DNA from 2 places in the Kitasatospora sp. NPDC048365 genome. Region 1 is predicted to be linked to the other one. Evidence: riboswitches for the same ligand, from Rfam matches in the RefSeq annotation. Region 1 holds a riboswitch; the other holds the start of a gene.

Evidence for each region. A riboswitch is a leader RNA that binds a small molecule or an ion and turns the genes downstream of it on or off. The one in region 1 is predicted to bind FMN.
Region 2: another riboswitch for FMN. It lies ahead of ribB (3,4-dihydroxy-2-butanone-4-phosphate synthase); the one in region 1 lies ahead of ACGFX4_RS32870 (riboflavin synthase).

Annotation. Positions count from the first base shown of each region.
Region 1 is NZ_JBICYJ010000043.1:67,788-71,182, reverse strand. It holds gene ACGFX4_RS32880 (MSMEG_1061 family FMN-dependent PPOX-type flavoprotein) at 69-734, opposite strand; gene ACGFX4_RS32875 (SCO4226 family nickel-binding protein) at 790-1,038, opposite strand; FMN riboswitch at 1,234-1,361, shown strand; gene ACGFX4_RS32870 (riboflavin synthase) at 1,545-2,207, shown strand; gene ACGFX4_RS32865 (nicotinamide riboside transporter PnuC) at 2,204-2,842, shown strand; gene ACGFX4_RS32860 (bifunctional 3,4-dihydroxy-2-butanone-4-phosphate synthase/GTP cyclohydrolase II) at 2,839-3,395, shown strand, end outside.
Region 2 is NZ_JBICYJ010000005.1:173,102-176,496, forward strand. It holds gene ACGFX4_RS07045 (PucR family transcriptional regulator) at 1-813, shown strand, start outside; gene ACGFX4_RS07050 (GNAT family N-acetyltransferase) at 883-1,437, shown strand; FMN riboswitch at 1,484-1,614, shown strand; gene ribB (3,4-dihydroxy-2-butanone-4-phosphate synthase) at 1,843-2,496, shown strand; gene ACGFX4_RS07060 (hypothetical protein) at 2,552-2,899, opposite strand; gene ACGFX4_RS07065 (serine/threonine-protein kinase) at 3,047-3,395, opposite strand, start outside.

The sequences.
Region 1 (3,395 bases):
ATAAGTCGGACCTATGGTGGCTCGAAGAACTACTTGGGTGTCCTGCTCGTACCGGCTGCTCGTGCCGGCTACTCGTACCGGTACAGCAGCGACTCCCGCTCGGACTGCACGATGTCCTCCATCGTCAGCGAGGGGTCGCGCAGGTGGGAGAGGGTGATCTCGGCGGAGCTGGGCATCGCGTCCGGGGCGAGCCACCGCTCGGGCTTCCAGGCGTTGCCGCGCAGGAAGGACTTCGGGCAGTGCTGGTACACCTCCTCGGCGGCCACCACGATCGCGCTGCGCGGCGGCTTGCCGACGGGGGTGAGTCGGGCGAGCAGCTCCGGGTCGTCGGAGACGCAGGCCCGGCCGTTGATCCGCAGGGTGGTCTCCCGGCCGGGGACGACGAACAGCAGTCCGGCCCGGCCGGTGGAGACGATGTTGTGGAGGGTGTCGAGCCGCTTGTTGCCGGTGGCGTCCGGGATCGCGACGGTGAACTCGTCGAGCACCGCGACGAATCCCGCCGGGCCGCCGCGCGGGGTGGCGTCGCAGTGGCCGTCCGCGTCGGCGCTGGCCACGAAGACCAGGGAGGCGCAGGCGATGAAGCGGCGGGCCGCGTCGTGGATCCGGTCCACCGCCTTGCGGCTCACCAGGTCGCTGGGCCGCTCGTACAGTTCCCGCAGCCGCGCGGTGTCGCGGACGGCGGTGGACCGAAGGGCGTCGAACAGGGAGCCGGTCTGCGGCGGAGTCGTCGTCACGTACCGGCAATCTAGCCGACGGGCGATCGTCGGGGAACGGGTTGTGGGCCGGCGCTCAGACCACCAGCGGCACCGGGTGGATCTCGTCGGCCGGGTGGCCGGTCCGCTCGTGGATCTTCTGCACGGCCTCCCGGCTGGGGGCGTTGGACAGGCAGTAGACCGTGCCCGACTCCGGGTCGGCCCAGGCCTGCTGGAAGTGCACGCCCTCCTCGCCCTCGATCGACAGGTCGGCCTGGTGCGCCGCCTTCAACTGCTCCTCGGTGATGCCGGTCATCCCGTGGTGGACATCCATGAACATGGGCATCGCGCTCACACCTCCGTGCGGGGTCGCTCGTTCGCTCCTCCCAGGGTGCGCCCGGTCCGGTGATGTGTCGCGCCCGGGCGGGGCCGGCTATTCCCCGTGACCGGGCGGTCGCGGCGTGAAACAGACCACATGACACATCCCTCCTGCTGCGGTGCCCGGCGTGGCAGAATGCTGGCAGCAGTAGCAGTGACGTTCAGCGCACTCCGGGGTCGGTGAAAATCCGAACCGGCGGTTACAGTCCGCGACCCGTCCGCAGCCAGCGGCCGGTTGACCAGGTGAAATTCCTGGACCGACGGTTAAAGTCCGGATGGGAGGCGTGCGCGACGGACCAGGTACGACCGCAGGCCCCTCCCGGGGTGCCTGCGCGGAACGGAACGGGAGAACTCCCTTCCGCGGCGACGACGCCCGGAGGTGGAGCGGTCCCGTTGCCGCGCGTACCGCCTGTCCGTGTCAACTCCCATGTGCCGCCCCGGAGTCCGCGCCCTACCAGCGCGAGGAGAACCCGGGTGTTCACCGGCATCATCGAAGAGCTCGGCGAGGTCGTCTCCATCGAGGAGATCGGCGACTCCTCGCGGATCCGCCTGCGTGGCCCGGTCGTGGTGTCCGACGCCCGGCACGGCGACTCGATCGCGGTCAACGGCGTCTGCCTGACCGTCCTCGACGACAACGAGCAACTGGCGAAGGCCACCGGCGAGTTCAGCGCCGACGTGATGCGCGAGACGCTGGTCCGCTCCAGCCTCGGCAGCCTGAAGCCCGGCTCCCGGGTCAACCTGGAGCGTGCCATGGCGCTCGGCGCCCGGCTCGGCGGCCACCTGGTGCAGGGTCACGTGGACGCCACCGGCGCCCTGCTCTCCCGCGAGCCCGGCGACCTGGACGCCGAGGGTAACCCGCGCTGGGAGGTGCTGCGCTTCTCGCTCCCGCAGTCCATCACCCGCTACCTGGTGGAGAAGGGCTCGATCACCGTCGACGGTGTCAGCCTCACCGTGGTCGAGGCGGCCCTGGACTCCTTCACCGTCTCGCTCATCCCGGCCACCCTCGAACTGACCACGCTCGGCGCCAAGTCCGTCGGCGACCCGGTCAACCTGGAGGTGGACGTCCTCGCCAAGTACGTCGAGCGGCTGCTCGACACCCGCACCCTCCCCGACACCCTCGCCGGAGGCACCGAATGAGCTGGCTGACCGGCATAGCGTTCACCGCCTTCGGCGAGCAGGTGAAGTGGGCCGACATGATCGGCAACCTGATCGGCCTCGGCGCCCTGGCCCTCGGCTGGCGCCGCTCGGTGTGGAGCTGGCCGCTCCAGCTGCTGGCCGGCGCGGTGCTGATCGCGGCGTACTGGGGCGGCCAGGCCCCCGGCCTGATCGGCAAGCAGCTGATCGTGATCACCGCCGCGGTCTGGGGCTGGACCCAGTGGCGCCGCGGGCGGCGGGACACCGGCGAGATCGCGGTGCGCTTCGCCGACTGGCGCGAGCGGGCGGTCCTGGTGGGCGGCGCCGCGCTCGGCACCCTCGCCGTCGCCGAGCTCTTCACCGCCTTCCCCAAGCTCTCCTGGGCGCCCTGGCTGGACGCGTACATCTTCGTCGGCACGCTGGCCGCGATGTACGCCCAGGCCCGCGGCTGGGTGGAGTTCTGGTTCGCCTGGATCGCCGTCGACCTGATCGGCGTCCCGTACTCGTACACCCACGGGTACGTCTTCTCCGCGCTCACCTTCTCCATCTACTTCGTCCTGGTCCTGCTCGGCCTGGCCGGCTGGTGGACGAAGGCCCGTACCCGTACCGTCACCAGCCCGAAGGGGGCCCTGGCATGACTGACGACCCGACCCGCGACGAGCTGGTCCTCGACCCCGTCGAGCGCGCCGTCGCCGACATCGCCCTCGGCCGCCCGGTGATCGTGGTGGACGACGAGGACCGCGAGAACGAGGGCGACATCGTCTTCGCCGCCTCCGCCGCCACGCCCGAGCTGATGGCCTTCACCATCCGCTACTCCTCCGGCGTGATCTGCGTCCCGATGACCGGCGACGAGCTCGACCGGCTCAAGCTGCCCCCGATGACCCAGGTCAACGAGGACCGCAAGGGCACCGCGTACGCCGTCTCCGTCGACGCCCGGGACGGCGTCTCCACCGGCATCTCCGCCGCCGACCGGGCCCGCACCGTCCGGCTGCTGGCCTCCTCCGGCACCGAGGCCGCCGACCTCACCCGCCCCGGGCACGTCTTCCCGCTGCGCGCCGTCGAGGGCGGCGTGCTGGTCCGCCCGGGCCACACCGAGGCCGCCGTCGACCTCGCCCGCCTGGCCGGCCTCGCCCCGGCCGGCGCCATCGCCGAGGTGGTCAACGACGACGGCACCATGGCCCGGCTGCCCGA
Region 2 (3,395 bases), on a different contig from region 1:
CTGCACGGTCTGGCCGAGCTGCTCGCCCCGCTCGCCACCCGCGCCCGCGCGGCCGCCGGCGCCGCCCGGCAGACCGGCGGCCGGCTCCTGGAACTGCTCGGCGGATCCACCGACCCCGAGGCCGAACGGGCCCTCGCCCACTCCGGCCTCCCGCTGAACCACCCGCTCACCCCGGTCGCCGCCCGGATCGACAGCACCGCCGAGACCTGGACGGCCGCCGCCCTCGCCGAGGCGCTGCACGAGCTGACGGACGCCCCGTTCCTCGCCGCCCCCGACGGGCGCGGCGGCGCGATCGCCCTGTGTGCGGCACCCGAGGCCGCCGTCGCCGCCACCCTCGCCCGGGTTCTCCCGCGCCTGGAGGCCCGGCTCACCAGCCGCCGCCGGGTCAGCCTCGGCATCGGCCCCACCGTCGAGCCGCGCGCCGCCGAACTCCGCGCGGCCCTCGTCCAGGCCGACTACGCGCTGCGCACCCGCCCGCCCGGCGCCGTCGGCCGCAGCTGCGACCTGACCTCCGTCGACACCCTGCTGCGCGGCCTGCCCGCCGAGGTCGCCACCGCCTACCGCCGGCGGCTGCTCGCCCCGCTGGTCGAGCACGACCGCGCCAACGGGGTCTCGCTCGTGGACACCCTGGACGCGTTCCTCCGACACAGCGCCTCCTGGGCCCGCACCGCCGAGGCGTTGAGCATCCACGTCAACACCGTCCACTACCGGGTCAAGCGGATCGAGGAGCTGACCGGCCGCAACCTGCTGCACCTCCAGGACCGCCTCGACCTCTGGGCGGCCCTGCGGATCGCCCCGGCACCGCACCCCTGACGGGGGACGGCCGGCACCAGGGCGGAAATTCCTTTGCAGGGCGCGCGGGTCGCCCACGATCCTCTCGGGATGGACCTTCCTCAGCCGGTGATCGACCTCGACGACCTGACCCTCCGCCGCTTCGAGGAGGCGGACCTGCCCGAGTTCCTCAGGGTCATCGACGAGTCGCTGGAGCATCTGGCGCCCTGGATGGCCTGGACCACCGAGCACACCCCGGAGCGGACCGCCGAGTTCCTCGCGCGCCGCGGCGAGAAGTGGGAGAGCGGGCAGGCGTACAGCTACGCGATCGTGCTGGACGGTGCGATCGTCGGCGCGATCGAGCTGTTCCGCGGCGAGGGCGCCCCGGACAACAGCCGGGAGATCGGCTACTGGCTGCACCCCGCCGCCACCGGCCGGGGCCTGGTCACCCGGGCCGCCCGAGCGGTGGCCGCGCAGGCCTTCCGCCTCCCCGAGGTCGACTGGGTCGAGATCGTCCACGACCCGGCGAACCTGGCCAGCGGGGCCGTCCCGGCCCGCCTCGGCTTCACCGTCCACCTGCGCCGCCCCGCCGAACGGCACGCCCCGGCGGAGACCGGCGAGGACCAGGTCTGGCGGCTGACCCGCGCCCGGGCGTGTGCCGACTGACACATCCTCAGGCGGCCTCCGGTGTGCCATGATCGTCGCTGAGTGTTCGCGCGCTCCGGGGTCGGTGCAATTCCGAACCGGCGGTGAAAGTCCGCGACCCGGCCGAAGCCATCGGCCGGTTGACCTGGTGGAACTCCAGGACCGACGGTGAAAGTCCGGATGGAAGGCAGTGCGCGGCGAGTTGTCGTCCGACCCGGCCGGCTCCCCTGCGGGCGCACCGGCCGTGCGGACGTGCTGCTCGCTCAATTCCCCCGGAACGGCGTCCGCGCATCCGGGCAGACATCCGGTGCGGCGCCGTCCATGGCTGGGGGGCCGTCGTGCGCCCGCACGCGCCCTCCCGCATGGCCGCGTTCTCTCGCAGATCAGTGAATCCCCACCGGGATTCCCGACCTCAGGAGAGAGCAGATGGCAACCACGATGACCACCACCACCCCCACCGACCGCCTCCAGCAGGTCGCCCGGGCGGTCGAGGCCTTCCGGCGCGGGGAGTTCGTCCTCGTCTTCGACGACGAGTCCCGCGAGAACGAGGGCGACCTGATGGTGGCCGCCGAGTACACCGACGAGACCGCGATGCGGTACATGCTGGACCACACCTCCGGCGTGGTCTGCGCGGCGGTGCCGTACGAGCGGTGCGAGGAGCTGGACCTGCCGCAGATGGCGGAGGACAACTCCGGGCTGCACGGCACCGCGTTCACCGTCTCCGTCGACCTGGTCGCCGGCGGCACCACCGGCATCCCGGTCGACGAGCGGGCCCGCACTGTGCAGGCGCTGGCCGACCCGGCGGCCCGGCTGGCGGACTTCGCCCGGCCCGGGCACGTCTTCCCGGTGCGCGCCGCCCGCGGCGGGGTGCTGGAGCGCGACGGGCACACCGAGGCGGCGGTCGACCTGTCCCGGCTGGCCGGGCTGTCCGGTGTGACCACGATGTGCGAGGTGGTCCGCCCGGACTGGTCGATGGCCCGCCCGGACGACCTGCGGGCGCTCGCCGAACGCGACGGGCTCGCCCTGATCTCGGTCGGTGACCTGGCCGCCTACCGCAGGGACACCGAGCCGGCCTCCTGACCCGGCGGCTCCGCCACCGCTCCGCCGTGTCGACGAGGTGGAGCGGTGGCGGCGGTCAGGGCCGGAGCGCGGCCGTGACGAGGTCGTGCACTCGCTGCTGATGGTCCAGGTAGGCCAGCAGAGCCGCCGCCAACTGTGCGGCAGATTCCAGCGTTTCCGGACGGAGTTCCGCGACGAGCTGCAGGTGGCTGCGGACCCGGACCAGCGCCGGCTGGCCGACGTGGAAGTGGGCGGACGAGGACTCCAGGTGCAGCGCGAGGTACGGCACGGCGAGCGAAGCCGTCATCCGCTCCTCGTAGCTGCCGAAGGAGGACCAGACGACGACCGGCCCGTCCGCCGTGGCGACCAGGCAGATGCTCGGGCGGCCTACGACGTCGACGGTGCTGGTGGCGTGGCTGTCCAACTCCCGGGGCAGCAGCTCCGGGCGGTCGAGCAGGTGGAGGGCGTCCCGGAGGAGGGTCGCAAGGTCGGCGGCGATCGGGCAGTCACCTCGGGAGTCGTCACGGGCGGAGCGGCCCGGCCATCGTAGGCGGTGGCGACTCGGGCGCGCTCAGAGGGCGAGGGTGCGCCAGCCCTGGGTGATCTGGTCGCGCACGGCGTCGGCGAGCGGCGCCGACGGGCCCGGACGGGCCGTCAGGAGGTCGGCGAGCGCCGCGCCGTCCGCCGGGCGGGCCGCCGGGTCGGAGGTCAGGGCCCGGGTGACGACCGCCGCGAGGGCCGGGTCGAGGGCCTGCACGGCGCCGAGGGCGAGCGGCTCCGGCCCGGTGTCCACGATGCGGCGGATCACCGCGCCGGTGCTGGTCGCGGCGAACGGGCTGGCGCCGTGGGCGGCGCACACCACGCAGCAGGCCCACGCCCAGATGTCGGCGGACGGCCCGACCGCGCCGTCGTCCAACTGC